One region of the Streptomyces sp. NPDC006384 genome, then DNA from elsewhere that is predicted to be linked to it. Evidence: riboswitches for the same ligand, from Rfam matches in the RefSeq annotation. Region 1 holds a riboswitch; each other region holds the start of a gene.

Region 1 (7,255 bases):
CTTCCTCAAGTGGCCCTCCCCGTACATGGTTCGACAGGTACGGGGATCTTCGCGGCTGTACGTTCCCCGGGAACAGGGCCTGCACCACTTCTTTGCCAATCCGATAAGCGGATAAGCGTGTTCGCCGGTCGGTCAGGTCGATCAGATCGGTCAGATCGGTCAGGTCCGGTCCAGCGAGGCCAGTGCCTCGTCCAGCAGCCGCCGCAGCCGCAGCCCGTCCGGCGCGACGGCCGTCACCAGCACCGCCGGTCCGGCGAGCGGCAGCACGGCCGCCCCGTCCCCCGTCGTACGGGCGGCCGGCGGATCGGTGGCGAACCGCGGCCGTACGACGACGACCTGCCCGACGGCCCGGTGGCCGGCCAGCCCGGCGGGGCCGTCCCAGCCGCCCGGGGCGCCGGGGCCGCAGGCCAGTTCCTGGTCGAGGACGAGACGCCCGGCGATCCGCACGGCGAGCCGGCTGGTGAGCCGTCCCGGTTCCTCCCCGGACCGGCCGAGCACCTGTTCCTCCCGCAGCACGAGGCCGGCCGTGGGCGCCACTTCGGCGAAGGTGGTCACCCGGAGGTCGCTGCCGTGCGCCGAGATCAGCTGTTCCGGCTCCCAGCGCAGTTCGGCGTCGTCGGCGACGGCGAGCCGTACGTCGTAGCGGGCCCCGGCCTTGTTCTGGCCCGGCAGCGCGAGGGTGGCGGCGGCCGAGCCGACGCGCAGGCGGGCGCCCTGCACCGCCTCGGCCGTCACCGTGAAGTGGTCGCCGCCGAGCGGCCCGCTCATCGCGCCGACCAGCAGCACCCGGGCCTCGGACCCGCTCCCCCGGGTGCGCCGCACCGCGAGCGGGCCCTCGCCCTCCAGCACGGGCAGGCCGGTGCCGCCGCGCCCGTCGCCGCGGGCGAGGATGCGCGCCCTCGCGCGGACGCCGCCCGGCGCCCTCACGCCGTCCACGCGGCGAGCCGGGAGCGCACCCAGCCGGCGACCTCGGTGACGCCCGCCTCGCTCCTGAGGGACTGGAGGACGACGGGGAGTTCGCCGCGCTGCGCCTTGGCGTCGGCGGCCATCCGCGCGAGGTCGGAGCCGACGTGGGGGGCGAGGTCGGTCTTGTTGACGACGAGCAGGTCGGCGGTGGAGACGCCGGGACCGCCCTTGCGCGGGATGTCGTCGCCGCCGGCCACGTCGATCACGAAGATCTGGGCGTCGACGAGTCCGCGGGAGAAGGTGGCGGTGAGGTTGTCGCCGCCGGACTCCACGAGCACCAGGTCGAGCGGCCCGACCTCGTCCTCCAGGTCCTCGACGGCCTCGAGGTTGGCGGAGATGTCGTCCCGGATGGCGGTGTGCGGGCAGGCGCCCGTCTCGACGGCGCTGATCCGCTCCGGCGGCAGCACCGCCTCGCGCAGCAGGAACTCGGCGTCCTCGCGCGTGTAGATGTCGTTGGTGACGACGGCGAGGGAGAACTCGTCGCGCAGGGCGCGGCAGAGGGCGGCGACGGTGGCGGTCTTGCCGGAGCCGACGGGACCGCCGAGCCCGATGCGCAGCGCGCGGCGGGTCCCGTCGGGCCGGCGGGCGTCGGCGGAGACGGCGGCGGGACCGTCGTGGTGGTGGTCGAGGTGCATGGTGCGACTCCTGTGCATCTGGGCCGGCCTGTCGGCCCGCCCCGGACCCCCTCCGGGGGATTCCGAGGACGAGGCCGTTCAGGCCGGACGGGGGCCAGGGGGCGGAACCCCCTGGCGGGGTCGAGGGGGCGAAGCCCCCGGGGTCGGGAACGGGAAGGGGCGGCGGGGGCGGCAGCCCCCTACGAGGCGAACAGCCGCACCGCCCAGGCGGCATGCGCCTGGGCCCCGATCTCGAGCAGCGGCGCGGACCGCGCCGGCAGCGCGTCCACGCCCTCGCTCAGGGCCAGGTGCGCCGCCTCCACGGCGTCCCGGGCGACGCGGTCCACCTCCGGCGCCAGCCGGGCGAGGACGGCGGTGGCGTCGAACGGGTCGAGACCGAGCAGCCGGACGACCGCGGTCGCCGGGCCGCTCACCCCCTCGTAGGCGGAGCAGTACGCGGCGTCCAGCGGCTCGAGCCCGGCCGCGCGGGCGGTGAGCCCGAGCACGACCGGCTGGTGGGCGCCCTTCGGGAAGCGTCCGGCGAGCGCGTCGAGTTCGGGGTGCGGCCAGGTGGCGCGGGCGGCCCGCACGAACTGCCGGCCGAGCCTGCGGGCCACCGCCCGCAGGGCGGGCGAGGGCGTACGGGCGTCCGCGGCCTCGTCGAGCGCACCGGGGTCGAGGCCGAGGGCCGCGGCCGCCGCGAGGGCGGCCGTCACGGCCCCGGTGGTGTGCAGCCGCCCCCGGCAGAACTCCTCCAGGCTCGCGGCGTCGGTGATGTGTCCGGACTTGACGGCGGCCTCCGCCCCGCCGGAGTGGGCGTGCCCACCGGCGGGGAAGCGGCCGTCCGACAGGACCAGCAGCGCTGCGCGGCTCACGACGGCGCTCAGAAGAGGAAGTACCGCTGCGCGAGCGGCAGTTCGACGGCTGGTGCGGGTTCGACGAGTTCACCGTCGATGGTGACCGCGAAGGAGTCCGCGGCGACCTCCACGCGCGGCAGGGCGTCGTTCTCCCGCATGTCGGCCTTGGTTCGGCCGCGGGTCGAGCGGATGGGCGCGAACTCCCTGCCGAGGCCGAGGCGTTCCGGCAGCCCGTCCTCGATCGCCGCCTCGGCCACGAAGTTCAGCGAGTTCATGGCGGGTGCGGTGCCGAGCGCGCCGTACATCGGGCGCGGCAGCATGGGCTGCGGGGTGGGAATGGAGGCGTTGGCGTCGCCCACCTGGGCGTAGGCGATCTGCCCGCCCTTGAGGACGAGCTGCGGCTTCACCCCGAAGAAACGCGGCTCCCACAGCACCAGGTCGGCCAGCTTCCCGGACTCGACGGAGCCGACCACGTGGTCGATGCCCTGGGCGACCGCGGGGTTGATGGTGTACTTGGCGACATAGCGACGGGCACGGTGGTTGTCGGCCCTGGTGTCGCCGGGCAGGAAGCCGCGCCGGGCCTTCATCACGTGGGCGGTCTGCCAGGTCCGCAGGATCACCTCGCCGATGCGGCCCATGGCCTGGGCGTCCGACGACATGATGGAGATCGCCCCCATGTCGTGCAGGATGTCCTCGGCCGCGATGGTGCTCGGCCGGATGCGGGACTCCGCGAAGGCCAGGTCCTCCGGGACTGCGGGGTTCAGGTGGTGGCAGACCATCAGCATGTCGAGGTGTTCCTCGACGGTGTTGACGGTGTGCGGCCGGGTCGGGTTGGTGGACGCCGGCAGCATGTTCGGCAGCGAGACCGCCGTGATCATGTCGGGAGCGTGGCCGCCGCCGGCGCCCTCGACGTGGAAGGCGTGCAGGGTGCGGCCGGCGACCGCGTCGAAGGTGTCGCCGACGAAGCCGGCCTCGTTCAGGGTGTCGGAGTGGATGGCGAGCTGGGCGCCGGACTCCTCGCAGACGTCCAGGCAGGCGGAGATGACGGCGGGGGTCGCGCCCCAGTCCTCGTGGATCTTGAAACCGAGGACGCCGGCGCGCAGCTGGTCGCGCATCGACTGCTTGGACATGGTGCTGCCCTTGCCGAGGAACCCGATGTTGACGGGGCTCGACTCCAGGGCGGCGAACATCCGGGCCAGGTGCCACGAACCCGGGGTCACCGTGGTGGCCTTGCTGCCCTCGGCCGGTCCGGTGCCGCCCCCGATGAGGGTGGTGATGCCGGAGGCGAGCGCCTCGGCGATGACGGTCGGAGCGATGAAGTGGACGTGGGTGTCGATGCCGCCGGCGGTCACGATCCTGCCGTTGCCCGCGATGATCTCGGTCTCGGGGCCGATGACCAGCTCCGGGTGGACGCCGTCCATGGTGTCCGGGTTGCCGGACTTGCCGATGCCGGTGATCCGGCCGTCGCGGATGCCGATGTCGGCCTTGACGATGCCCCAGTGGTCGATGATCACGGCGCCGGTGATCACGGTGTCGGGGGCGCCGTCGGCGCGGGTGGCGCACGACTGGCCCATCGACTCGCGCAGCACCTTGCCACCGCCGAAGACGGATTCGTCGCCGGAGCGGCCGGGGCCGCCCGAGCGGTCCTCCTCGATCTCGACGAGGAGGTCGGTGTCGGCGAGGCGGATGCGGTCGCCGGTGGTGGGGCCGAACAGGTCGGCGTAGGCGGCTCGGGACAGTTCAGGCATCGAGGGCACCTCCGGTCGCGCCGCGCAGGCCCACGACGACGCGGGCGCCGGCCAGGGGGACGAGCTCCACGTCGACCGGGATGCCGGGCTCGAACCGGACGGCGGTGCCGGCGGCTATGTCGAGCCGTCTGCCGTGGGCGAGGCCGCGGTCGAACGCGAGGGCGGGGTTGGCCTCGGCGAAGTGGTAGTGGGAGCCGACCTGGACGGGCCGGTCGGCGGTGTTGAGCACGGTCAGGCGGATGCTCTCCAGGCCCTCGTTGAAGACGACCGGCTCGTCGGCGAAGAGGATCTCTCCGGGAATCACGGCTGCCGTCCCTGTCAGATGATCGGGTCGTGGACGGTGACCAGCTTGGTGCCGTCGGGGAAGGTGGCCTCGACCTGTACGTCGTGGATCATCTCGGGTACGCCCTCCATGACCTCGTGACGCTGGATCAGTTTGCGTCCGGAGGACACCAGTTCGCCGACCGTGCGACCGTCGCGGGCGCCTTCGAGGATGTGCGAGGTGATCAGCGCGACGACCTCGGGGTAGTTGAGCTTCACTCCGCGCGCCCGGCGCTTCTCGGCCACGTCCGCGGCCACATGGACGAGCAGGCGTTCCTGCTCGTGCGGGGTCAGCTGCACGAATCACCTCACAGAAAGACATGCCGGAACCGAACGGCCCGGCTGCCGCGGCCACCGCGACGGATCTAGATGTAACACACAGGAAAGAGCCCGAAAGCACGCCCCGTTGTTCCGAAAAACGCAGGTGGATCGGGGTGCAGAGTACGGCTAAAGTGTTTCTGCCACGTCACGTTGATTTGACCGGGTGATTACCGTGCCGTCGGCGTCCCGTTCGCATGCCCGCAGGTCGTCCCGGTGTCTTCGCGCGCTGACGCACGCCCGCTCCCCGCTCTCGGAATCCTCTCGGCCGGTGGCCGAAACGGACCATCCGGCGTACCCCCTTTCAGCGTAGGAACACCTCGAATTTCCCGCCCGCCGAGCTTGCGCACTCCGCTTCCCCGGGAGCCGGAATTCCCCCTTCCGCCGCTGGTCCCGGCGTCGCCGCCGCGTGTGTGGGTACGGAGGGCGGGGATGTGTCCACCCGAACGGGTGAGTGGTGAGTAACAACACAAGTGCCCCGTTCCGTTGGGATTTTCCGACCCCGGTGGGACAAGATCCGTGACTGACGACAAGCCCCCGCCGCAGCGGCGGGGCGGTCCGGGCGGACGCCGAGTCCTGCCGCCGCCCGGACGACCGGTCGACAGGAGTGGATCGGCAGGAGTGGAGGACCCGAGCACGACGGGTCGCCGGGAACGGTCACGCCATGACCGGACCGAGTGGCCCTTGGGGTGAAGCCGCACTCGCGCGGCCGGGCAACTTCGCCAGCCCGAATCCGACAGGTCATCCTTCACAGGCGGCTGACGAAGGGTTGCGCATGACTGCGCTCAATCGTGTCCCGTCGCTGGTGGCCCGTGCCGGTACGGCCTCCGCCCTGACCCTCGCCGCCGTGGGCGGTTCCCTCGTGGTCCCCGGTGCGTCCGGTGAGGCCGCCGCCGCCACCCACGCGGCCAAGGCCCTCAAGATCGCTGCTTCGAAGAAGGGCTCCCCCTACGCATGGGGCGCCGTCGGGCCGTACAGGTTCGACTGCTCCGGACTGACCCTGTACTCGTTCAAGAAGGCCGGCAAGAAGCTGCCGCGCACCGCGGCGCAGCAGTACAACAAGACCCGGCACATCTCCGCCAAGAGCCGCAAGGCCGGAGACCTGGTGTTCTTCCACTCGGGCAGCTACGTCTACCACGTGGGCATCTACGCCGGTAAGGGCAAGATGTGGCACGCCCCGAAGACCGGGGACGTGGTGCGTCTGCAGAAGATCTGGACCAACAAGGTCTGGTACGGCCGGGTGAAGTGATCCGCCCGGGCAGGTGACGGCGTCCTGGCGCGCCGTCACCTGCCCGGGTGTGGAGCGCCGGTCCGTGCCGTCGGCGCACCGCCCTCGACGGGGACACCGCCGGGCGCGGGACGGCACCACCCGGCACACGGCGGCCGGGGCGCGCGGGTCGCCGTACGCGTCGTCCCCGCCTCAGCCCCTCATCTCGGCTTCAGGGATCGTGCCGCCCCTTCCGCCTCGCCCCGGGGCATCCCCGGCCGGGACGGGCTCCGCGGCCGGGACGGGCTCCGCGGCCGGGACGGGCACCGCGGGCCCCGTGCCCGGCTCCGCGGACGCCGGGCCCCCCGGCGCCGTCCAGGGCAGTTCGATGGAGACGGTCTTGCCGCCCTCGCGCGTGGGCCGTACCCGCAGCCTGCCGCCGTACTCCGCCGCCAGCCAGCGGATGATCACCATGCCCCGGCCGTTGTCCTGCTGCACGGCGGCCGGCAGACGCTTGGGGAACCGCGGATGGCTGTCGGTGACGCCGACGGTCAGCCGCTCGTCACGGTCGAGCACGAGGTCCACCGTGAAGGTGGGCGACTGTCCGAAGGTGTGCTGGACCGCGTTGGTGGCCAGCTCGGAGACGATCAGCCGGACGGTCTCGGAGGTGTCCGCGTCCGCGGGCAGGCCCCATTCCGCCAGCGTGCCCACCGCATAGGTACGCGCGGCGGCCACCGAGGCGGGTTCGCTCGGCAGAGTGACGGATGCTTCCAGGTGGTCTGCCATGGCGACGTCGTCCCTTTCCCACGGGACCGCAGCCCGACACGGAGCGGGTGGTTCGAGTACGGTCCCGGACTGGTGCTTGACCGTCAGACTGCCACCACCTCCCCGGTGCGGGGCGGCGATCCACCGAGTTATGCATATATCTGTCGCTCGAAGCGGTGAACTCTGCGACGGCAGACCGTATTCGGGCGGCTCATGAGGAGCGGAGGAATGGCCCATGCAGCACGGCCCCGTGGTGCGCCGCCGGAAGCTGGGCGCGGAGCTGCGCGCCCTGCGCACGTCGGCGGGGATCACCAGCGGCGAGGCGGCCCGGCTGGTGGGCTGGCACCAGTCGAAGGTCAGCCGGATCGAGACCGGGACGAGCGGGGCGAAACCGGCCGACGTGCGCTTACTGCTGGACGCCTACGGCGTGGACGATCCCCAACTGCGGGAGCTGCTGGG
Region 2 (7,255 bases), on a different contig from region 1:
CTTCAGCACCCGGGCCGCCTCCCCCGGGTCCGGTGTGGTCACCACCAGCCGGCCGCGCGCTCCGGCGGCGAGGTCGGCGACCGGGCCCTGGGTGATCAGCCGTCCCCGCGCCATCACGGCGGCGTGCGTGCACACCTGCTCGATCTCGTCCAGCAGGTGGGAGGAGAGGAAGACGGTCGTGCCGTCGGAGGCCAGTTCGCGCACGAGGGCTCGGATCTCGCGCATGCCCTGGGGGTCGAGGCCGTTGGTGGGTTCGTCCAGCACCAGCAGGCGGCGCGGCCGGAGCAGGGCCGCCGCGAGGCCCAGGCGCTGCTTCATGCCGAGCGAGTACGCCTTCGCCTTCTTGCCCGCGGCGGCCGTGAGCCCGACCCGGTCCAGCGCCGCCGCGACGCGCTCGCGCCGGGTGCGGGGGTCGGCGGTCGGGTCGGCGGCGTCGTGGCGCAGCAGGTTGTCGCGGCCGGAGAGGAAGCCGTACAGGGCCGGGCCCTCGATGAGGGCGCCGACCTGGGGCAGTACGGCGCGGACGGCGCCCGGCACGGGCCGGCCCAGCACCCGTGCCGTGCCCGAGGTCGGCTCGATCAGGCCCATCAGCATGCGGATGGTGGTGGTCTTGCCGGAGCCGTTGGGGCCGAGGAAGCCGAAGACGCTGCCCGCCGGGACGGTCAGGTCGAGGCCGTCGACGGCGAGCTGTCCGCCGCGGTAGCGCTTGGTGAGCGCGCGGGTGGCGATGACGGCGTCGTCCGCCTCTCCGCTCCCCCGGCCCGGGCGCTCCGGCTCCGTGACGGACGCTCCGCCCATCGGCTCCCTCTCCTCGTCGTACGGGTACGGACCGTGGCGTCCGGTCCTACTTCGCGGCCTCGGCCGCCTTCACCAGGGCCTCCTTGGTGACCGCGCCGGCGTAGACCTTGCCGTCGTCGGTGATCAGGGCGTTGACCAGGCGGGTCGTGAAGACCGTGCCCGAGCCGAAGTCGCCCTCTACCTGGTCGCCGAAGGAGCCGAGGAAGCCGCCGAGGGCGCCCGCGTCACCGCCCTCGGGTGCCGTGGGCAGGCCCTGTCCGCCGGTGTCGAAGGCGGCGATCGCGTTCCAGCCCTCGCCGATGACCTTCAGGCCGTCCAGCTCCCCGGCGAGGTCGCCGCCGGCCCCGGGGCGCTGCTCCGGCGCCTCGGGCGTCTTGTCGGCCTCGGTGACCTCGGCGCCCTTCGGCGGGGTGAAGTCGAACGTCGACGCGTCCGGCTTCGCGAAGCTGACGTCGGTGAAGCCGGCGTCGACGACGGCGGCGCCGCCGCCCGCCGGGGTCAGCGTGAACTTCAGCGGCAGGCCGGTCCTCGCGTCCACGGCCACGGTGACGGCGCCGACCGTGGAACCGGACTGCCGGGGCTTGATCACCAGCCGGTACGCGTCCCGGCCGGCCACCTGCGCGGTGCCGTCGACGGTCACGGACGTGGTGTCGTCGACCGCCTTCAGCGCCTGGTCGGCGAGGTCCTTCGGGGTGACCGGCACCTGGTGCCGCGGCTGCCCGGCGTCGCCGGGGACGGTGGAGTGGTAGACCTCGTTGGTCCGGCTGTCGTAGCCCCAGACGTCCTTGCCGTCGTGGATCAGGCTGTACTCGGCGGCGTCCTCCAGCAGCGAGAGCTTCTGCCGGTCGGGGCCGTCGGCCGCGACGCGCAGCGTGTGGGTGCCGGAGACCAGGCCGGTCAGCTTCGCCGACGGATCGGCCGGGGAGCCGGCGTCGTCGCCGCCTTCCGCGCCCGGGCCGCCGGACATGCCGGACGCCAGGCCGCTCTCCAGGCCGCCGAGGTCCGGCAGCCCCAGATCGGTGGTGATCCTCACGGTGCCGGAGAGCTGCTGGACGTCCGACTCGGCCATCTTCTGGACGAGTTGCTGCGCCGTCACCTCGGGAAGGTCCGGGTCGCCGGAGTCGGCGAGCGCGGGGACGAGGCCGATCGTGGCGGCCGCCACGCCCATCACCGCGACCGGGACGACGTACCGCGCGGCCCTGCGCCGTCCGGTGCGCGGTTCGCCGGCCTCGGCGGCGGTCGTGTTGTCGTCGGAATCGAACGGTGCCATGTGTGCCCTACCTCCGTCGTCGGCGGCGGCTGCCTCGCGCCATTGCACGTGTTCACCCGTGAGCCGCCATTCTCACCCGAATCGGTGAGGAGTGGTGTTCTCCGTGGTGACCATCTGACCAAATCGGGCGGGAAGAGGCGTCAGACCGCGGGCTCAACTCCGCCTACTCCTGCGGGATGACACGGAGGGCCGGCGCCTCCCCCGGCCCGTAGGGGGTGGGGGAGCCGTCGGGAGGGGCGGCGGGTCAGCCGGCCCGGTGGACCACCGCGTCGCACAGTTCGATCAGCGCGGCCTTCGCGTCGCAGTCCCGCAGCGGGGCCAGCGCCGCCCGGGCGTCCTCGGCGTACCGGACGGTGTCCCGCCGCGCCTGTTCGAGCGCGGGGTGGGCGCGCAGCAGGCGCAGGGCCTCGGCGTGCCGGGCGTCGTCGGTGAGGTCGGAGTCCAGCAGCTCGCACAGCGCGACGTCCTCGGCGAGTCCGAGCCGGGCGGCCCGCTCGCGCAGCCGCAGCACCGGGAGGGTCGGGATGCCCTCGCGCAGGTCCGTGCCGGGGGTCTTGCCCGACTCGTGGGAGTCGGAGGCGATGTCCAGGACGTCGTCCGCGAGCTGGAAGGCGACGCCGAGCCGCTCGCCGTACTGGGTCAGGACGTCCACGACCGTCTCGTCGGCACCGGACATCATCGCGCCGAACCGGCAGGAGACCGCGACCAGCGAGCCCGTCTTGCCGCCGAGCACGTCGAGGTAGTGGTCGACCGGGTCCCGGCCGTCCTGGGGGCCGGCCGTCTCCAGGATCTGGCCGGTGACGAGCCGTTCGAACGCGAGGGCCTGCACCCGGACCGCCTCGGGCCCGAGGTCGGCCAGGATCTGGGAGGCGCGGGCGAACAGGAAGTCACCGGTGAGGACGGCGACCGAGTTGCCCCAGCGGGTGTTGGCGCTGGGCACGCCGCGGCGCACGGCCGCCTCGTCCATCACGTCGTCGTGGTACAGCGTGGCGAGGTGGGTCAGCTCCACGACCACGGCCGAGGGCACGATGCCGGGGGCGTAGGGGTCGCCGAACTGGGCCGAGAGCATCACCAGCAGTGGCCGGAACCGTTTGCCGCCGGCCCGCACCAGGTGCTGGGCGGCCTCCGTGATGAAGGGCACCTCGCTTTTGGTTGCTTCGAGCAACCCTTCCTCGACCGCGACCAATCCGGCCTGGACATCGGCTTCCAGAGCCTGGTCCCGCACGCTCAGCCCGAACGGCCCGACGACGGTCACGAGGGGTCTCCTGTCTGCTGGTGTCTACTGGCGATTACCTGGTTTGTCGATAGGTCGCTGCCACCACTCGAGTCAGCGTATCCGGTCACGTTTCGATCACCGCTAGCGCCCACCGTTACAGGCCGGTCGGAATCGGATCATGCGCGCCATGTTTTCGATCAGCCGATATGAGCGGACATGGAGCGATACCACCAGGGCGGGAAGTCGCCACCGGGGATCACACATCCCCTCCCGGCGGCCCTCGCTCCGCACACGTCACCCACCCGGCCCCCTCCGAACGGATGCCCGCACGACGCGCGGGAACACGGGGCACGGCGAAGCCGGACACGGCCGGCCGGCCACGGGGCGGCCGGACCGCCCGGCCCCCAGCCGTTCCGACACCGCCCCGACATCACCCCCGACGCCGCCCGCAAGCCGTCGCCACCGATGGGCGATTGACCGCCCGTTGAACCTAATGCCCGATTTGCCGGTCTTCTTGGCGGCCGTGAGTTGGCTCACTCCGCCACGCCTGTGGGCAACCCCGCCGCCGACTGTGCCCTCCCTTTGCGCCGCAAGCCAGTTGAGGCTTGGCGACCGCAAAGGATCAAGCACCCCAAAAGCCCCAGACCAAGGTCAACATGGACGTCGGGTGATTCCTGCACTTGTTCCGGACATGTGCTCTCGCATACGTTCCCGGCCTGTCGGGCGGACGCCGAATCCTGCCACCGCCCCGGCACCAGTCATCCACCGACACACTCGCAGGCAGGAGCGGGGGACCCAGGTAAGTCGCCGCGCCGGAAACCACCGGAGCGGCTCGGGGTGAAGCCGTGCCCGTGAGGGCCGGCCGGGCACCTCCCCGCCCGAACCCGACAGCTCACCTCGCAGGCGTAGGAGAGGGACACACACATGCCTGCCAACGGTCAGAACCGTCACAGCCGTACCGCTCGTCTCGTCCGCAAGTTCGCCCTCGCCGGCACCGGCGCGGCCGTGCTCGCCCTGCCGCTCGTCGGCGCCGCCACCGCCTCCGCCGCTACCCCGGCCGCCGCCACCACCGCCGCCACGGCGACGACGGCGTACCCGGAGACCCTCGACGGCTGGATCCGCGAGTCGCTCGACATCATGGCGCAGCACGGGATCCCCGGGACGTACGACGGCATCCACCGCAACATCATGCGGGAGTCGTCCGGCAACCCGTTCGCCATCAACAACTGGGACGTCAACGCCGTCAACGGCACCCCGTCCAAGGGCCTGCTCCAGGTGATCGACCCGACCTTCCGGGCCTACCACGTGCCCGGCACGTCCTGGGACTCCTACGACCCGGTCGCCAACATCACCGCCGCCTGCAACTACGCGGCCGACCGCTACGGCTCGATCGACAACGTCTTCAGCGCGTACTGAGCCGTGACGCGCCGGGCCCTGACGCACTGAGCCCCGGCGGCGCGCGCCGGGCGCGTCAGGAGGTTCCGAAGATCCGTTCGAGGACGACGGCGACGCCGTCGTCCTCGTTCGTCAGGGTGGTCTCGTCCGCGACCGCCTTGAGTTCGGGGTGGGCGTCCGCCATGGCGACCCCGTGGGCCGCCCAGTGGAACATGGGGACGTCGTTGGGCATGTCCCCGAAGGCGATCGTCCGTCCCCGGCTCAGCCCCAGGCGCTCGGCGGCGAGCGCCAGACCGGTCGCCTTGGTGACGCCGCACGGCTGGAGCTCCACCGTCCCCGGTCCCGACATCGTGACCGTGGCGAGGGAGCCGACCACCGCGCGCGCCGTCGCCGCCAGCTCGTCGTCGGACAGCTCGGGGTGGCGCAGCAGCACCTTGCTGATCGGCTCGCCCCACAGCTCGTCGCGCCGGTCCACACGGACCGCGGGCAGGGTCGGGTGGGGCATCAGGTAGCCCGGCTCGATGAGCGTGAGCCCGTCGACGCCGTCCTGGTCGACCGCGGCGTACACCTCGCCGACCTCCGCCTCGATCTTGCCGAGCGCGGTCTCCGCCAGTTCCCGGTCCAGGGTGACCGACCACAGCATCCTGTGCGCGCCGGCGTCGTACACCTGCGCGCCCTGTCCGCACACCGCGAGCCCCTCGCAGCCGAGGCCGTCGAGCAGGGACCGCACCCTCGGCGCGGGGCGTCCCGTCACCACCAGGTGCCGCGCCCCCGCCCGGGCCACCCGCGCCAGCGCGGCCAGCGACCGGTCGGAGACGGTGTCGTCGCCGCGCAGCAGCGTTCCGTCGAGGTCGGTGGCGACGAGGGCATATGCGGTGCGGTCCATGATCAGAGAATACGGACACCGGACCTGTCCGACTCACCCCGCGACCGGTTGCGCACGAGGTCGTTCGCAGGTGTCCGAAAGCTGACGCAACACCGTCTAAAGGCGGTTGAAGGCCTGTGCACCAGTTGGCAACAACTTGCTCTGCCTTCTACCCCCGGGGCGGCCCCGGGGGTACCTTCCTTTAGTCCAGGGGGACTTGATCGGGGGGTCGGGTTGAACGGCGGACGTGTACGTGTGCTGAACCCTCAGGAGCTGAGCGCGGGGGAACGGGAACGCTGGCGGGAGCTGCGTGCCGGCTCGACGGCGCCGCGCAATCCCTTCATGGAACCGGAGTTCACCGACGCCGTGGGCCGGGTGCGGCCGGGGGCGCGGGTGGCGGTGCTGTACGACGGCGGCGAGGCGGCCGGTTTCCTGCCGCACGAGCGCGGACCGCTGGGCCAGGGCCGGGCCATCGGGCTCGGCGTCTCGGACTGCCAGGGCGCGGTGCTGCGCCCCGGGCTGACGCCGGACCCCCGCCGGCTGCTGCGGGCGTGCTCCCTGTCGGGCTTCGCCTTCGACAACCTGGAGGCCGAGCAGGGCCTGTTCGTGCCGTACGCCGCCGAGGAGCACACCACCTACGTCATCGACGTGGAGAAGGGCTACGAGGCGTACGAGAACGTGCTGCGCGCCCAGTCGCCGAAGTTCCTGAAGACCACCCTCGCCAAGGAGCGCCGGCTGGGCCGCCAGGTCGGGGACGTGCGCTTCGTCTTCGACGAACGCGACCCGGCGGCGCTGCGCACGCTCATGGAGTGGAAGTCGGCGCAGTACCGCAGGACGGGGCGCCGGGACCGGTTCGCGCAGGAGTGGATCACCCGGCTGGTCGGGCGGCTGGCCGGGACCCGGGCACCCGAGTGCACCGGCACGCTGTCCGTGCTCTACGCCGGCGGCCGGCCCGTCGCCGCGCACTTCGGGCTGCGCTCGTCGTCGGTGCTGGCGTGCTGGTTCCCGGCGTACGACCCGGAGTTCGCGAAGTACTCGCCGGGACTGGTGCTGCATCTGCGGATGGCCGAGGCCGCCGCCGCCGAGGGCATCGGCACGCTCGACATGGGGCGGGGCGCGGCGGAGTACAAGGACTCGCTGAAGACCGGTGAACTGCCCGTGTACGAGGGGACGGTGACGCGCCCGGGAGTGGGTGCCGCGCTGCTGTGGCTGGGCCGCGAACCGGCCCGCCGCGCGCACGGCTTCGTGCGGAGCAGGCCGCGGCTGGCGTCGCTGGCGGTCCGCACGCTGAGAGGGGCGGCCCGGCTGCGCCGGCCGTGACGGAGGGGACGACCACGGAGGGGGTGGGGCGCGTGGCCGGAACAGGGCGTACGCGGCAGGGGGAACGGCGGGAGAGAGGGCAGGGGGAACGGCGGGAGAGAGGGCGGGGGGCACGGGAGGAGACCCGGCGGGGAGCGCGGCAGGGGGCACGGGAGGAGACCCGGCGGGAGATCGAGCGGTTCCTCGCCATCGAGCCGGTGCAGGTCGCCGAGCTGGACCTCGGCGCGGACGGGGAGGCCGTCCTCGGACCCGGGCCGGGCAGCGGGCCGGTGACGTCCGGCGCGGTGTTCGTCCTGGTCCGCCGGGAGGGCAGGCCCGTCGGCACGATGCTCGGGCGGGTGCCGGAAGGGGCGGATCCGGTGCGGGCGCTGGCGGACCCCGCCCGCCGGCT
Region 3 (7,255 bases), on a different contig from region 1:
CCTCCAGGGACACGAACTCCGCCAGCGGCGCGCCGCCCGACAGATTCGGCACCGGCATCGGCTCGGGGAGCTGGGGCAGGTCCACGACGTTCACCCGCAGCAGCCGGCCGCCGGACGTCACCACGCCCACCTCGCCGCGCGCCGTGGCCGGCACCGCCGAGACGATCAGGTCGTGCTTGACGCGCTTGGCCCCGGCCTCGGTGACCAGGGGCGCGTCGTTCGCGGTACGGGCCAGCAGTCCCGTCGAGGACAGCAGCACCCGGCACGGGTCGTCCGCCACCTGGAGCGGCACGGCGGCCACCGGCGCGCTCGGCGACTCGATCAGCACCGTACGCCGGTCGGTGCCGAACTTCTTGGCCACCGCCGCCAGTTCGGCCGAGACCAGCTTGCGCAGCTCCGAGTCCGACTCCAGGATCCGCGTCAGCTCCTCGATCTCCGTGTTGAGCCGGTCCTTCTCCGCCTCCAGCTCGACGCGGTCGTACTTGGTCAGCCGGCGCAGCGGCGTGTCCAGGATGTACTGGGTCTGCACCTCGCTCAGCGAGAAGCGGTCCATCAGACGCTGCTTGGCCTGCGCCGAGTTCTCGCTGGAACGGATGAGGCGGATGACCTCGTCGATGTCGATCAGCGCGGTGAGCAGGCCCTCGACCAGGTGGAGACGGTCGCGGCGCTTGGTGCGCCGGAACTCGCTGCGGCGTCTGACGACGTCGAAACGGTGGTCGAGGTAGACCTCCAGCAGCTCCTTGAGGCCGAGCGTGAGGGGCTGGCCGTCGACCAGGGCGACGTTGTTGATGCCGAAGGACTCCTCCATCGGCGTCAGCTTGTACAGCTGCTCCAGGACCGCCTCCGGCACGAAGCCGTTCTTGATCTCGATGACCAGGCGCAGGCCGTGCTCGCGGTCGGTGAGGTCCTTGACGTCGGCGATGCCCTGGAGCTTCTTCGCCCCGACCAGGTCCTTGATCTTCGCGATGACCTTCTCGGGGCCGACCGCGAAGGGCAGCTCGGTGACGACCAGGCCCTTGCGGCGGGCCGTGACCGTCTCCACGCTGACCGTCGCCCGGATCTTGAAGGTGCCGCGGCCCTTCTCGTAGGCGTCCCTGATGCCCGGCAGGCCGACGATCCGGCCGCCGGTGGGCAGGTCGGGACCCGGCACGTGCTTCATCAGCGCGTCGAGGTCGGCGTTCGGGTACCGGATCAGGTGCCGGGCGGCCGCGATCACCTCGCGCAGATTGTGCGGCGGCATGTTCGTGGCCATGCCGACGGCGATGCCGGAGGCGCCGTTGACCAGCAGGTTCGGGAAGGCGGCGGGCAGGGCCACCGGCTCCCGCTCCTGGCCGTCGTAGTTGGGGCCGAAGTCGACGGTGTCCTCGTCGATGGACTCCGTCATCAGGCTCGTCGCCTCGGTCATCCGGCACTCGGTGTACCGCATGGCGGCCGGCGGGTCGTCGTTGCCCAGGGAACCGAAGTTGCCGTGGCCGTCGACCAGGGGCACGCGCATCGAGAACGGCTGCGCCATCCGGACCAGGGCGTCGTAGATGGACGTGTCGCCGTGCGGGTGCAGCTTGCCCATCACCTCGCCGACGACGCGGGCGCACTTGACGTAGCCGCGGTCGGGACGCAGGCCCATCTCGTTCATCTGGTACACGATGCGGCGGTGCACCGGCTTGAGGCCGTCGCGGGCGTCCGGGAGCGCACGGGAGTAGATGACCGAGTACGCGTACTCGAGGAAGGAGCCCTGCATCTCGTCGACGACGTCGATGTCGAGGATCTTCTCCTCGTACGAGTCGTCGGGCGGCGGGGTCTTCGTACTACGGCGGGCCATCGCTGCCGGCTCCTTGCTGAAGCGTGACGGTGATCTGACGCGGTCCATTGTGGACCGCGGCACTGACAGCGACCGACCGGGACCCGTCACGGGCCGCCCGGCCCCGGCGCTGCCCGCAGGGTACGCCCCCGCCCCGGGCGGTCCGGCGCCACGCCCGCCGCGTTCTCGCTCTCGGCGTACGAGGTCCGGGAACTCCACCGGTCGCCCGCACGCTTGCATACAGTGGCAGGACCGGCGGAATTCCGCAGTTCCGCCCGATGATTCCACCGAGATTTCGGCGATCGAAGGGACGTACATGCCCATGGGTCACACGGCCACCACCCGGGCAGGCTCCGGCGGCCTGACAGCGACCGAGCACCGCCTGGCCAACGGCCTGCGCGTGGTGCTCTCCGAGGACCACCTGACCCCGGTCGCGGCGGTGTGCCTCTGGTACGACGTCGGCTCGCGCCACGAGGTCGAGGGACGCACCGGTCTGGCTCACCTTTTCGAGCACCTGATGTTCCAGGGCTCCGCCCAGGTCAAGGGCAACGGCCACTTCGAACTGGTGCAGGGCGCCGGCGGCTCGCTCAACGGCACCACCAGCTTCGAGCGCACCAACTACTTCGAGACCATGCCCGCCCACCAGCTGGAGCTCGCCCTCTGGCTGGAGGCCGACCGCATGGGCTCCCTGCTCGCCGCCCTGGACGAGGAGTCCATGGAGAACCAGCGGGACGTCGTCAAGAACGAGCGCCGCCAGCGCTACGACAACGTCCCCTACGGCACCGCCTTCGAGAAGCTGACCGCCCTCGCCTACCCGGAGGGCCACCCCTACCACCACACCCCGATCGGCTCGATGGCCGACCTGGACGCGGCGACCCTGGAGGACGCCCGCCAGTTCTTCCGCACCTACTACGCGCCGAACAACGCGGTGCTGTCGGTCGTCGGCGACATCGACCCCGAGCAGACGCTCGCCTGGATCGAGAAGTACTTCGGCTCCATCCCCTCGCACGACGGCAAGCAGCCGCCCCGGGACGGTTCGCTGCCCGACATCATGGGCGAGCAGCTGCGCGAGGTCGTCGAGGAGGAGGTCCCGGCCCGCGCCCTGATGGCGGCCTACCGCCTGCCGGAGGACGGCACGCGCGCGTGCGACGCCGCCGACCTGGCCCTCACCGTCCTCGGCGGCGGCGAGTCCTCCCGCCTCTACAACCGGCTGGTGCGCCGCGACCGCACCGCCGTGGCCGCCGGCTTCGGCCTGCTGCGGCTGGCGGGGGCGCCCTCCCTGGGCTGGCTGGACGTGAAGACGTCCGGAGACGTGGAGGTGCCGGTCATCGAGACCGCCATCGACGAGGAGCTCGCCCGGTTCGCCGAGGAGGGCCCCACGGCCGAGGAGATGGAGCGCGCCCAGGCCCAGCTGGAGCGCGAGTGGCTGGACCGGCTCGGCACGGTCGCCGGCCGCGCCGACGAACTGTGCCGGTACGCCGTCCTGTTCGGCGACCCGCAGCTCGCCCTCACCGCCGTGCAGCGGGTGCTCGAGGTGACGGCCGAGGAGGTCCGGGAGGTGGCCAAGGCCCGCCTGCGCCCCGACAACCGCGCGGTGCTCGTCTACGAGCCCACCGCCCCCGCCGACGAGAACGCCGCCGACGACGCCGACGAGAACGAGGAGGCGGCCAAGTGACCGAGCTCGCCACCATGGAATTCCACCCCCGTCCGCAGGCCGGCGAGCCCAAGCCGTGGGCCTTCCCCGCCCCCGAGCGCGGCAGCCTCGGCAACGGCCTCACCGTGCTGCGCTGCCACCGCCCCGGCCAGCAGGTCGTCGCCGTCGAGGTGTCGCTGAACGCGCCCCTGGACGCCGAGCCGGCCGGTCTCGACGGCGTCGCCACGATCATGGCGCGCGCCTTCTCCGAGGGCACCGACAAGCACTCCGCCGAGGAGTTCGCCGCCGAACTGGAGCGCTGCGGCGCCACCCTCGACGCGCACGCCGACCACCCCGGCGTCCGGCTGAGCCTGGAGGTGCCGGTCTCCCGCCTCGCCAAGGCCCTCGGCCTGGTCGCCGACGCCCTCAGGGCACCCGCGTTCGCGGACAGCGAGGTCGAACGGCTGGTGCGCAACCGGCTCGACGAGATCCCGCACGAGCTGGCCAACCCCTCCCGGCGCGCCGCCAAGGAGCTCTACAAGGAGCTGTTCCCGGCCGGCTCGCGCATGTCGCGCCCGCGCCAGGGCACCGAGGAGACGGTCGCGAACATCGACGCGTCCGCCGTCCGCGCCTTCTACGAGAAGCACGTCCGCCCCGCCACGGCCACCGCCGTGGTCGTCGGCGACCTCACCGGCGTCGACCTCGACGCGCTGCTCGGCGAGACCCTCGGCGCGTGGACCGGCTCCGCCGCCGAGCCGCTCCCCGTGCCGCCGGTGGCCGCCGACGACACCGGACGGGTCGTCATCGTGGACCGGCCCGGTGCCGTCCAGACGCAGCTGCTGATCGGCCGCACCGGGCCCGACCGGCACGACAGGGTGTGGCCCGCGCAGGTGCTCGGCACGTACTGCCTCGGCGGCACCCTCACCTCGCGCCTGGACCGCGTCCTGCGCGAGGAGAAGGGCTACACCTACGGCGTACGGGCGTTCGGGCAGGTCCTGCGGTCCGCGCCCGACGGCACGGGCGCCGCGATGCTCGCCATCAGCGGCTCCGTGGACACGCCCAACACCGGTCCGGCGCTGCAGGACCTGTGGACAGTGCTGCGCACGCTCGCCGAGGGCGGCCTCACCGACGCCGAACGCGACGTCGCCGTGCAGAACCTGGTGGGCGTGGCGCCGCTGAAGTACGAGACGGCGGCGGCCGTCGCGGACACGCTGGCCGACCAGGTCGAGCAGCATCTGCCCGACGACTACCAGGCCACGCTGTACCGTCGGCTCGCCGCCACCGGCACGGTGGAGGCCACGGCGGCGGTCGTGAGCGCCTTCCCGGTGGACCGTCTGGTGACGGTCCTGGTCGGTGACGCGGCGCAGATCAAGGAGCCCGTGGAGGCCCTCGGCATCGGTGAAGTCACCGTCGTGGCCGCCGAGTAGCGGCACGCGCGGGTGACGGCCCGGTGACGCTCGCGTCACCGGGCCGTCACATGTCCGAATTGGGGGAGAGGTTGCCCGTCTGCGCTGTGGCGTGCGCTACAAAAACCCTGTTGCGTTTGAGGATTGAACACACTCGCGTCTAGCGTCGTCCCGGCTGTCCGTCAGGCAGTGCGCCGCACCCGCGGCACCGGACAGTCATCGCCGAGTCCCCGTACGGCGCGAGCCAGGGGAGCCGGGGACCCAACGCAGTCCCTGGGGTGAATCGGACGCCCGCGCTTCGGCGAGGGGGTCCGTAGGAGACCTTCCTGCTCCGAACCCGTCAGCTAACCCGGTAGGCGAGAGGGAAGGAAAGGATCAGCCGCCACATGGCGTTCACGCGCGCCTCAGGGAAGCACCGCCGTCCCAGCCGCATGCACCGCACCACCGCCCGCGCGGCGGGCGTCGCGGCCCTCGCCACCACCGGCGTCGTCGGCACCCTCGCGGCCCCGGCTCTCGCCGCCGAGCCCGATCCCGAGCAGACCGGTCTCACCCCCGTCGTCTCCATCGGCGACACCGTGGCCGACGAGATCGACGCGCAGGCCACCGCGCAGAAGCAGGCCGCCCAGCACGCCGCCGCCCGCGAGGCGGCGATGGAGGCGGCGCGCGAGCGGGCCGCCGAGGCCGCGAAGGACGCCCGTGAGGCCAAGGAGCGGGCCGCCCGTGAGGCGGAGCGCGAGCGGCTCAACACCTTCGTCTCGCCGATCACCGCCTCCTACGTCTCCACGGCCTACCAGGCCGGCAGCTCCCTGTGGTCCTCCGGCAGCCACACCGGCATCGACTTCCACGCCTCCACCGGCACCCCGGTGCACGCGGTCGGCGTCGGCACCGTCGTCGAGGCCGGCTGGGGCGGCGCGTACGGCAACCAGGTCGTGATCAGGATGCACGACGGCACCTACACCCAGTACGGCCACCTGCTGTCCGTCGACGTCTCGGTGGGGCAGCCGGTCGAGGCCGGCCAGCAGATCGGCCTCTCGGGTGCCACCGGCAACGTCACCGGTGCCCACCTGCACTTCGAGGCCCGCACGGGCCCCGAGTACGGCTCGGACATGGACCCCGTCGCCTACCTCCGCTCCCACGGCGTGGACATCTGACGACCGACGGCGGAACATCCGACGGCAGAACCCCGACAGGCCCCGGCTCGCGCGCCGGGGCCTGTCCGTGTTCCGGGAGCCGGGGCCCCGGAAACCCGATGGCCTCCCGGGGAGCCGCGGAGCGGACGAAGGCCCGCCCGGTGGTCCGGGCGGGCCTTCGTCGGTGTGCCGTCACATCGGGTGTGCCGTCACCTCAGACGGTCTCGGGAAGCTCCTCGAGCCCCTCGGCGACCAGCTTCGCCAGCCGGTCCAGAGCGGCGTCCGCGCCCTCGGCGTCGGAGGCGAGGACGACCTCCTCGCCACCCTGGGCGCCCAGGCCCAGAACGGCCAGCATGGAGGCCGCGTTGACGGGCTTGCCGTCGGCCTTGGCGATCGTCACCGGGACGCCTGTGGCCGTGGCGGCCCGGACGAAGAGGGAGGCGGGGCGGGCGTGGAGGCCCTCGGCCCAGCCGACGTTGACGCGGCGCTCAGCCATGTGATGCTGCCCTTCAGGTGTTCGAGGTCAAGTTGTCTAGACCAGTCTTGTCTAGACCAGTTTCCCATATCGTGAAGCGTGCCGGAACGCCACCGTGCGCCGCCCCGGAGGACCGCCGGACCGCGGCCTCGGCCCGGCGTCCGTACCCCACAGACTGCCTCGCGCCATTGTCGTACGCGAGCCGTACTCTGGGGCCCATGCAGACCTCGTCGGACCGGCACGAGTACCCCGCTCACTGGGAGGCCGACGTGGTGCTGCGCGACGGCGGCACCGCGCGCGTCCGCCCCATCACCGCCGATGACGCCGAGCGCCTGGTCAGCTTCTACGAGCAGGTCTCCGACGAGTCGAAGTACTACCGCTTCTTCGCGCCGTACCCTCGCCTGTCCGCCAAGGACGTCCACCGCTTCACGCACCACGACTTCGTGGACCGGGTGGGACTCGCGGCCACCATCGGCGGCGAGTTCATCGCCACCGTACGCTACGACCGGATCGGCGCCGGGGGGACGCCCGCCTCGGCGCCGGCGGACGAGGCCGAGGTCGCCTTCCTCGTCCAGGACGCCCACCAGGGCCGCGGCGTCGCCTCCGCGCTCCTGGAGCACATCGCCGCCGTCGCCCGGGAGCGCGGCATCCGCCGCTTCGCCGCCGAGGTGCTGCCCGCCAACACCAAGATGATCAAGGTGTTCACGGACGCCGGATACACGCAGAAGCGGAGCTTCGAGGACGGCGTGGTCCGCCTGGAGTTCGGCCTGGAGCCGACCGACCGCTCGCTCGCCGTGCAGTACGCGCGCGAAC
Region 4 (7,255 bases), on a different contig from region 1:
ATCGAGTTCGGCCGGCCGAGGTCGCTGCGGCTGCGCAGCCGCTGGACGATGCTGCAGGCCGCGCGGAAGGGCCTGTTCGCGCAGATGGTGGTGGTGCCGCTGCTGCAGCGGCACCGCATCCTGACGCAGGTCTCCGGCGACCGTCTGGAGGTGATCAAGCTGATCCCGCCGTTGATCATCGACACGGCGGACGCCGACCGTTTCGTCGACGCCTTCACCGAGGTGATGGACGACGCGCACAGCGGCGGCGGCCTGATGTGGGATTTCGGGAAGACGCTGGTGAAGCAGGCGGTGGCGAACCGCTAGCGCAGGGGACCCGCGGCGGTTTTGCCTGTGGGGCAATTAAATTGCCTTACGGGCAAAATCGGTGCTGAATGGAGGCATGTCCTCCTCTGCGAACCCGCCGGGCCCGCCGGACGACCGGCAGGACGGACCGCCGGACGCCGTCGCCTCCGTGGTCGCGCCGCAGCTGCGCGGCCTGCGGCGCCGGGCCGGCCTCACCCTGGAGGCGGCGGCCCGTGCGGCCGGGCTGTCACCCGCCCACCTCTCCCGTCTGGAGACCGGGCAGCGCCAGCCCTCGCTGCCGATGCTGCTCTCGCTCGCGCGCGTCTATGGTACGACCGTCTCGGAGCTGCTCGGCGAGACGGCCGCGGACCGGGACGCCGTCGTACGGGCCGGCGACATGGAGCCGACCGGCGCGGGCGGCTGGACGTACTGGCAGGCCGGCGGGTCCGGCCGCGGTATGCAGGCCCTGCGCGTCCGCGTGCCGCACGGCTCCCAGGGCGACATCGTGCGCGTGCACCCCGGTGAGGAGTGGCTCTACGTCCTGCGGGGCCGGCTGCGGCTGCGCCTCGGGGACGCCGTGCACCTGCTCGGGCCGGGCGACAGCGCCCACTTCGACTCCCTGACCCCGCACCGGATCGCCGCCCAGGACGCCGACGGGCTCGAGCTCCTCTTCGTCCACACCCTGCTGCAGAGCCCCACGGCGACCCTGTGTCTCGGGCCCGCCGCCACGTCCGCCCATCCCACCGCCGGAGAGACGCCATGAGCACCATCCAGGACAAGTTCCCCCGCGCCCTGTGGGTGCGACTTCTCATCTACATCGCCCTCGGGCACGTCTTCGGCGGCTTCCTCTACCTGCTGTTCGAGGTCGGAGCCAAGTAGCGGCCCGGCCCGCGGCCTCGCCGTCAGTCCAGCATCCGCTCGCGCAGCCGGGCCCGGGTCCCGGGAGTGATCCCCAGGCCCTGCCCCAGGTAGGCGTCGACGCCGCCCCAGGTCTCCTCGATGGTCTCGAAGGCCGCCGTCAGATACTCGGCGCGCGCGTCGAACAGGGGGCTGAGCAGCTCCATGACCTCGGGGGAGTAGGCCGAGGCGGCGGAGCCGCTGCGGCGCACCTTGTAGCGGCGGTGCGGTGCGTTCGACTTCAGGTAGTCCTCGACGACGGCGTCGCGCTCCACGCCCAGGGCGAGCAACGTGATCGCGACCGACAGTCCCGCGCGGTCCTTGCCGGCCGCGCAGTGCATCAGCGCGGGGACGCTGTCCTCGGCGAGCGCGTGCAGCACCCGGGAGTGCTCCGCCGTGCGCTCCTTGATCATCATCCGGTAGGAGGTGATCATCCGGTCCGCGCCCCGGCCGTCGGCCAGGATGCCGCGCAGCTGGTCGAGGTCGCCGTCGCGGACCATCTTCCAGAACTCGGCGCCGTCGGCCGGATCGCTCAGCGGCAGGTTCACATTGCGCACGCCCGGCAGTTCGACGTCCCGGCCCTCGAGCTTCTGGTCGGCGGCGTTGCGGAAGTCGAAGATCGTGTGCAGTCCCAGCGAGGCGAGGAACGCGGCGTCCTCCGCGGTCGCGTGCGCGAGATGACCGCTGCGGAACAGCACCCCCTGCCGTACGCGCCGTCCGTCCACGGTCGGCAGCCCGCCGACGTCACGGAAGTTGCGCACACCGGTCAGCTCGGGTTCGGTCGACGGGACCTGCTGCGTCACGGGGGCTCCTCCCACTCGGCCCCGACGGCGCGGCTCGCCGGCGGGCGCCCAGCCGACGATACGGCATTCCCTGTCCGCGGCAACGAGTCGTCCGTACGGCGTGAGACGGGCATACGGCAGGTGCACGACGGGCCCGGCTGCGCGACGTCCGGCCCGTCTGTCTGAATTGACGCTTTTCTCTCAACTTGCTGCGATATGGGCGGTGCTGGGGATGTTCCCCGTGAGCAGCGTCATAAGAGTGACCGTGCGTTGCCCGTCATGTTCACGTAATTCATGCGCTTTTCAAGGACATTCGGGAAAACGGAGGCTTCCGGAATCGACGGAGTGTGACCGCCCTTTCCCCTGAAGGATCAAGAGAAACTTCCGTCCGCGGAACCCCTCGCTTGTCTGTGCGCGTCCCGGTCCCTTACGTTCACCACCGATCCGGACGGACGCCTAATCCTGCCGCCGACCGGAGCCCGTACTCATCAACCACCCGTACACGGCAGGAGCGGGGGACCCACAGGCAACACCGCCTGTTCCGGTTCCCGGGACAGGCTCGGGGTAAAGCCGCGTCACCGCGCGGCCGGGCATCTCCAGTCCGCACCCGACAGCTCACCTCGCAGGCGCCGGAGAGGAATGCGACATGCCCGCGAAGGGTAAGCACCGCCGTACCAAGGTCCAGCGCATAGCCCGTGCCATCGCCGTCGCCGGAACCGGCGGCGCCGCGCTCGCCCTCCCGCTGATGGGCGCCGCCGGCGCCCAGGCCGCCCCCGCGCAGTCCGCTCCCGGACAGGCGGCCCAGTCCGCCCCGGCCGGTGCGCAGAAGACCGCCGGCAAGGGCGCGGACACCTACACCGTGCGGAGCGGCGACTACCTGTCGAAGATCGCCGACGAGCAGCATGTCGACGGCGGCTGGAAGAAGCTGTACGAGGACAACCGCGAGGCCATCGGCTCCGACCCGTCGCTGATCCACCCGGGGCTCGAGCTGTCGATCGGTCAGAAGGCCGCGACCGGCACCGCCGGCTCCTCCGCCGGGAAGACGGCCCAGAAGCCCGCGGGGACGAAGAAGTCCTCCGCCGCGCCGGCCGCGAAGTCGTCGGACACCGCGAAGACCGCCGCGTCGCAGCCCTCGTCCTCCTCGTCCTCCTCGGAGGCGGGCGCCGGATCCGCCGGCACCAGCAGCGGCTACACCGCCCCCGTGGCCGGCGCCGGCGTCGGCACCCCGTACCACCAGTCCGGCAGCATGTGGTCCAGCGGCTACCACACCGGCACCGACTTCGTCGTCCCGACCGGCACCTCCCTGAAGGCCGTCGGCGCCGGCACGGTCGTCTCCGCCGGCTGGGGCGGCGCGTACGGCAACCAGGTCGTCATCAAGCTCGCCGACGGCCACTACGCCCAGTACGCCCACCTGTCCTCGCTCTCCGTCTCCGCCGGCCAGTCCGTGACCGCCGGTCAGCAGATCGGCCTCTCCGGTGCCACCGGCAACGTGACCGGACCGCACCTGCACTTCGAGATCCGCACCACGCCGGACTACGGCTCCGACGTGGACCCGGTCGCGTACCTGCGCTCGCACGGCGTCTCCCTCTGACGACGCCCCCTCGCACCGCCGAAGGCCGGACCCCGATCCCCGGGTCCGGCCTTCGGCGCGCCGGAACGGGCGCGCCCTGCCGCCCGGAACGCTTATTCCTGAATTGGCGAACACTTTAGGAGTGGCCTTTCTCACCGCCCGTCAACCCCTTCCTACGGTCGCGTAGGTCACATTGAAAGGTGAATGATGGGCCGATGTGGCAGACGATTCGAAGAGTGACAGCAGAGCAGTGATCGGGTCGTACGTGGCGGTGGGGGACAGCTTCACCGAGGGCGTCGGCGACCCCGGCCCCGACGGGGCGTTCGTCGGCTGGGCCGACCGGTTCGCCGTCCTGCTCGCGGACCGCCGCCCCGAGGGCGACTTCACCTACACCAACCTCGCCGTGCGCGGCAGGCTGCTCGACCAGATCGTGGAGGAGCAGGTACCCAGAGCGGTCGAACTCGCCCCGGACCTCGTCTCCTTCTGTGCCGGCGGCAACGACATCATCCGGCCCGGCACCGACCCCGACGAGGTCGCCGAACGGTTCGAGCGAGCCGTGGCCGCGCTCGCCTCCACCGCGGGCACCGTCCTGGTGACGACCGGCTTCGACACCCGCAGGGTGCCCCTCCTCAAGCACCTGCGCGGCAAGATCGCCACCTACAACGGGCACGTCCGCGCCGTCGCCGACCGCTACGGCTGCCCCGTGCTCGACCTGTGGTCGCTGCGCAGCGTCCAGGACCCGAGGGCCTGGGACGCCGACCGGCTGCACCTGTCGCCCGAGGGCCACACCCGCGTGGCCCTGCGCGCCGGCCAGGCCCTCGGCCTGCGCATCCCGGCCGACCCGGAGCAGCCCTGGCCGCCGCTGCCGCCCCGCGGCACCCTCGAGGTCCGGCGGGACGACGTCCACTGGGCACGGGAGTACCTGGTGCCGTGGATCGGGCGCCGGCTGCGCGGAGTCTCCTCGGGGGACCACGTCACCGCCAAGGGGACGCTGTCGCCGGACGACATCAAGATGCGGATCGCCGCCGTGGCGTGAGAAGCGCGGGGCCACGGGACGGAAACGGCCGCCCGGTCTCCGCCGTGGCGGCCGCCGTGCCGCCGTTCCTGAGCGGAGGGAACCCGGAAGTCACGTCCGTCGTTCGAGTGTTGTCGGACGAGACGACGAAGACGACTGCCTGATCCACTCCCCACTGGAGGTACCGTGGCCGGTCCCCGTCCCCCGCGCGCCGGGCTGCGCGTACCGCTGCCCGCGGCCTTCGGCGCGGACCCGAGCGGCGAGCGCATGGCGCGCATCCGCAACTCGCCGCACTTCCGGGACGGTGTCTTCCAGAACCCCGGGGGCGCCGCCCGGAGCGGGCCGTCCGGATCGGGCCGCGACTTCGCCAAGGTCTACTTCGACCGGGAGTCGCGGCTTCGCCGCACACCGCGCGGCACGGTCCCGGTGCACGCCACCACCCTCGCCGACCTCGCCCGGCCGCCCGCCACCGGGCTGCGGCTGACCTGGACGGGACACTCCAGCGTGCTCGCCGAGATCGACGGGCAGCGGGTGCTGTTCGACCCCGTGTGGGGTGAGCGCTGCTCCCCGGTACCCTTCGCCGGGCCCAAGCGGCTGCATCCGGTCCCGCTGCCCCTCGCGGCCCTCGGCCCGGTCGACGTCGTCGTCATCTCCCACGACCACTACGACCACCTGGACCTGCCCACCATCAAGGCCCTGGCCGGCACGGACACCCTGTTCGCCGTGCCGCTCGGCATCGGCGCCCACCTCGAACACTGGGGCGTGTCCGCCTCCCGGCTGCGCGAGCTGGACTGGCACGAGTCGACGCGCGTCGGCGGCCTCACCCTGACCGCCACCCCGGCCCGCCACTTCTGCGGACGCGGGCTGCGCAACACCCAGCACACCCTCTGGGCGTCCTGGGTCGTCGCCGGGGAACGGCACCGCGTCTACCACAGCGGCGACACCGGCTACTTCGACGGCTTCCGCGACATCGGCGCGGCCCACGGCCCGTTCGACGCCACGATGATCCAGCTGGGGGCGTACTCCGACTTCTGGCCCAAGAACCACACGGACTATACGCCGCTGCCCGGCATGTGGCCAGACATTCACATGACGCCTGCGCAGGGGGTGCAGGCCCATCTTGACCTGCAGGGAGGCGCTCCGGGAGGGGTGCTGCTGCCGATCCACTGGGGGACGTTCAACCTGGCGCCGCATCCGTGGGCGGAGCCGGGTGAGTGGACGAGGGACGCGGCCGAGGAGGTCGGGCAGACGGTGGCGTTCCCGCGGCCGGGGGAGCCGTTCGAGCCGGCGGGGAAGCTGCCGGTGGAGGCGTGGTGGCGGGCGGTCTCCGGTCCGATCGCGCACCCTTGGCGCCGTCCCCGGATCGCTCAAGGCGTGGCCGAGACGAGCAAGGGTGATCTCGACCTCGCGGGGGAGAGGTGACGTCGGTCGGGCAGGAGCTGGGGGAGATGGTCCAGATGCTGGAGCGTCTCCCTGCTGACGAGCAGGATCGTTTGCTGCGCGCCTTGGACGGAGCGTCCCGCGTGGAGTGCGAAGTCACTGCCCAGCGCGTCAGGCCCTTGCCGTCCCTGGAAGGCCCGTCTCGGGTTGTCGTCCGAACGCGCATCGTGCGGCGCTGAGCTTTGCAGGAGGGGGGCCGACTGGGCAGGGGCCCGTCGGCGGATCGGCGGGCGGTGGCGGCTGGGCGGTGCGGACGTCGCGGACGGCTTGGCGGACCATGGCGCGCACCGTGGCGGTGTCCGGGGCTTGGAGGCCGCTGTGGGCGAGCGTGGCGAGGCGGCGGGTGATTAGGCTCCTCGACGATGTCCGTACGGCTGGAGACGGCAATCAGGGCGCGTTGGGACAGGCGTAGTCGAGCGCGGCCGCGGCGGCCGGGGCGCTGTCTCGCATGCGAGACGTCTCGGTGTCGGCGGTGACCGCGCAGTGGATCGCGGCCAGGACGCCGGGCGATGTCCAGGAGCCGGTCACCGCATTTTCCTCTCGGGGCTGACCATTGGTCTGGCCGCCGAACTCAATCAGTTCGCTGCGCGCGTCGCGAGGTCAGGTGTCGCCTTCCGGTAGAGACCAGTCCACAACACGCAGCCCGGCCCTCTTCAGCTGGTCAGGGGTTATACCGAGTCGTTGTATCGGCGTTTTCCCATGCCGTGCGAGCCAGTGTTTCCTCCGAGTACGTTCCTCCGGACTGAGCGCCTCCCAACTGTCGCGGTGAAGGCCAGCGTCGGCGGTCGAGCCGGCCTCGTTCGTGGCCTGCTGTATGTACGCGAACTCGCGGGGGCTGGTCGCCAGAGTGATGAGCGCCCAGGCGGTCGGGTAGTCGAGGGACGGGCCGTGCTGTCGTATGAGGTGGTGGGCGCGCCACTGGCGCAGTGGGGCGAGGATCCAGCGTCTGGTGCGTACGGTCATGCCGTATCGGCTCCGGGTTGAGTGTCGAAGGTGGACAGCCAGCGGCCGGCCATGTTCTGGAGATCGGTGCTGCCGAGCGTGCGCAGGGTCTGGGTAAGGGCGCGCAGGAAGACCTCACGCTGGTGTGGGGTGTGAAGATCGGTAAGCAGCTGCTCGACAAACCAGGCCACTTCCGCGTGCAGGCCGTCGCGGGTGGAGTCCCGTGGTGGCCTGAGGTCTTTCACGGCGGTGGACAGCTGAGCAAGTTCGCCGAGGCGCTCGGGGTACTGGTCGATCCACCACACAACGTGCTGGTCCGGATCG

What was found. A riboswitch is a leader RNA that binds a small molecule or an ion and turns the genes downstream of it on or off. The one in region 1 is predicted to bind cyclic di-AMP.
Positions count from the first base shown of each region.
Region 2: another riboswitch for cyclic di-AMP. It lies ahead of ACFYOJ_RS20220 (transglycosylase SLT domain-containing protein); the one in region 1 lies ahead of ACFYOJ_RS14925 (C40 family peptidase).
Region 3: another riboswitch for cyclic di-AMP. It lies ahead of ACFYOJ_RS22295 (M23 family metallopeptidase); the one in region 1 lies ahead of ACFYOJ_RS14925 (C40 family peptidase).
Region 4: another riboswitch for cyclic di-AMP. It lies ahead of ACFYOJ_RS21830 (LysM peptidoglycan-binding domain-containing M23 family metallopeptidase); the one in region 1 lies ahead of ACFYOJ_RS14925 (C40 family peptidase).

Region 1 is NZ_JBIAHR010000009.1:221,107-228,361, forward strand. Features, by position in the region: gene ACFYOJ_RS14895 (urease accessory protein UreD) at 160-936, opposite strand; gene ureG (urease accessory protein UreG) at 924-1,601, opposite strand; gene ACFYOJ_RS14905 (urease accessory UreF family protein) at 1,781-2,455, opposite strand; gene ACFYOJ_RS14910 (urease subunit alpha) at 2,464-4,185, opposite strand; gene ACFYOJ_RS14915 (urease subunit beta) at 4,178-4,489, opposite strand; gene ACFYOJ_RS14920 (urease subunit gamma) at 4,504-4,806, opposite strand; cyclic di-AMP (ydaO/yuaA leader) riboswitch at 5,382-5,596, shown strand; gene ACFYOJ_RS14925 (C40 family peptidase) at 5,600-6,073, shown strand; gene ACFYOJ_RS14930 (ATP-binding protein) at 6,245-6,817, opposite strand; gene ACFYOJ_RS14935 (helix-turn-helix transcriptional regulator) at 7,032-7,255, shown strand, end outside.
Region 2 is NZ_JBIAHR010000014.1:15,084-22,338, reverse strand. Features, by position in the region: gene ACFYOJ_RS20235 (ABC transporter ATP-binding protein) at 1-798, opposite strand, end outside; gene ACFYOJ_RS20230 (DUF2092 domain-containing protein) at 845-2,068, opposite strand; gene ACFYOJ_RS20225 (polyprenyl synthetase family protein) at 2,313-3,323, opposite strand; cyclic di-AMP (ydaO/yuaA leader) riboswitch at 4,038-4,205, shown strand; gene ACFYOJ_RS20220 (transglycosylase SLT domain-containing protein) at 4,209-4,700, shown strand; gene ACFYOJ_RS20215 (HAD family hydrolase) at 4,756-5,565, opposite strand; gene ACFYOJ_RS20210 (GNAT family N-acetyltransferase) at 5,800-6,864, shown strand; gene ACFYOJ_RS20205 (glycosyltransferase) at 7,062-7,255, shown strand, end outside.
Region 3 is NZ_JBIAHR010000016.1:60,405-67,659, reverse strand. Features, by position in the region: gene ACFYOJ_RS22310 (DNA topoisomerase IV subunit A) at 1-1,819, opposite strand, end outside; gene ACFYOJ_RS22305 (pitrilysin family protein) at 2,115-3,473, shown strand; gene ACFYOJ_RS22300 (pitrilysin family protein) at 3,470-4,858, shown strand; cyclic di-AMP (ydaO/yuaA leader) riboswitch at 5,048-5,211, shown strand; gene ACFYOJ_RS22295 (M23 family metallopeptidase) at 5,224-5,988, shown strand; gene ACFYOJ_RS22290 (HPr family phosphocarrier protein) at 6,182-6,463, opposite strand; gene ACFYOJ_RS22285 (GNAT family N-acetyltransferase) at 6,661-7,255, shown strand, end outside.
Region 4 is NZ_JBIAHR010000015.1:157,170-164,424, reverse strand. Features, by position in the region: gene ACFYOJ_RS21850 (aspartate aminotransferase family protein) at 1-306, shown strand, start outside; gene ACFYOJ_RS21845 (XRE family transcriptional regulator) at 383-1,048, shown strand; gene ACFYOJ_RS21840 (DUF6126 family protein) at 1,045-1,164, shown strand; gene ACFYOJ_RS21835 (tyrosine-protein phosphatase) at 1,188-1,985, opposite strand; cyclic di-AMP (ydaO/yuaA leader) riboswitch at 2,448-2,606, shown strand; gene ACFYOJ_RS21830 (LysM peptidoglycan-binding domain-containing M23 family metallopeptidase) at 2,611-3,555, shown strand; gene ACFYOJ_RS21825 (SGNH/GDSL hydrolase family protein) at 3,785-4,570, shown strand; gene ACFYOJ_RS21820 (MBL fold metallo-hydrolase) at 4,736-5,971, shown strand; gene ACFYOJ_RS21815 (hypothetical protein) at 6,377-6,517, opposite strand; gene ACFYOJ_RS21810 (hypothetical protein) at 6,949-7,255, opposite strand, start outside.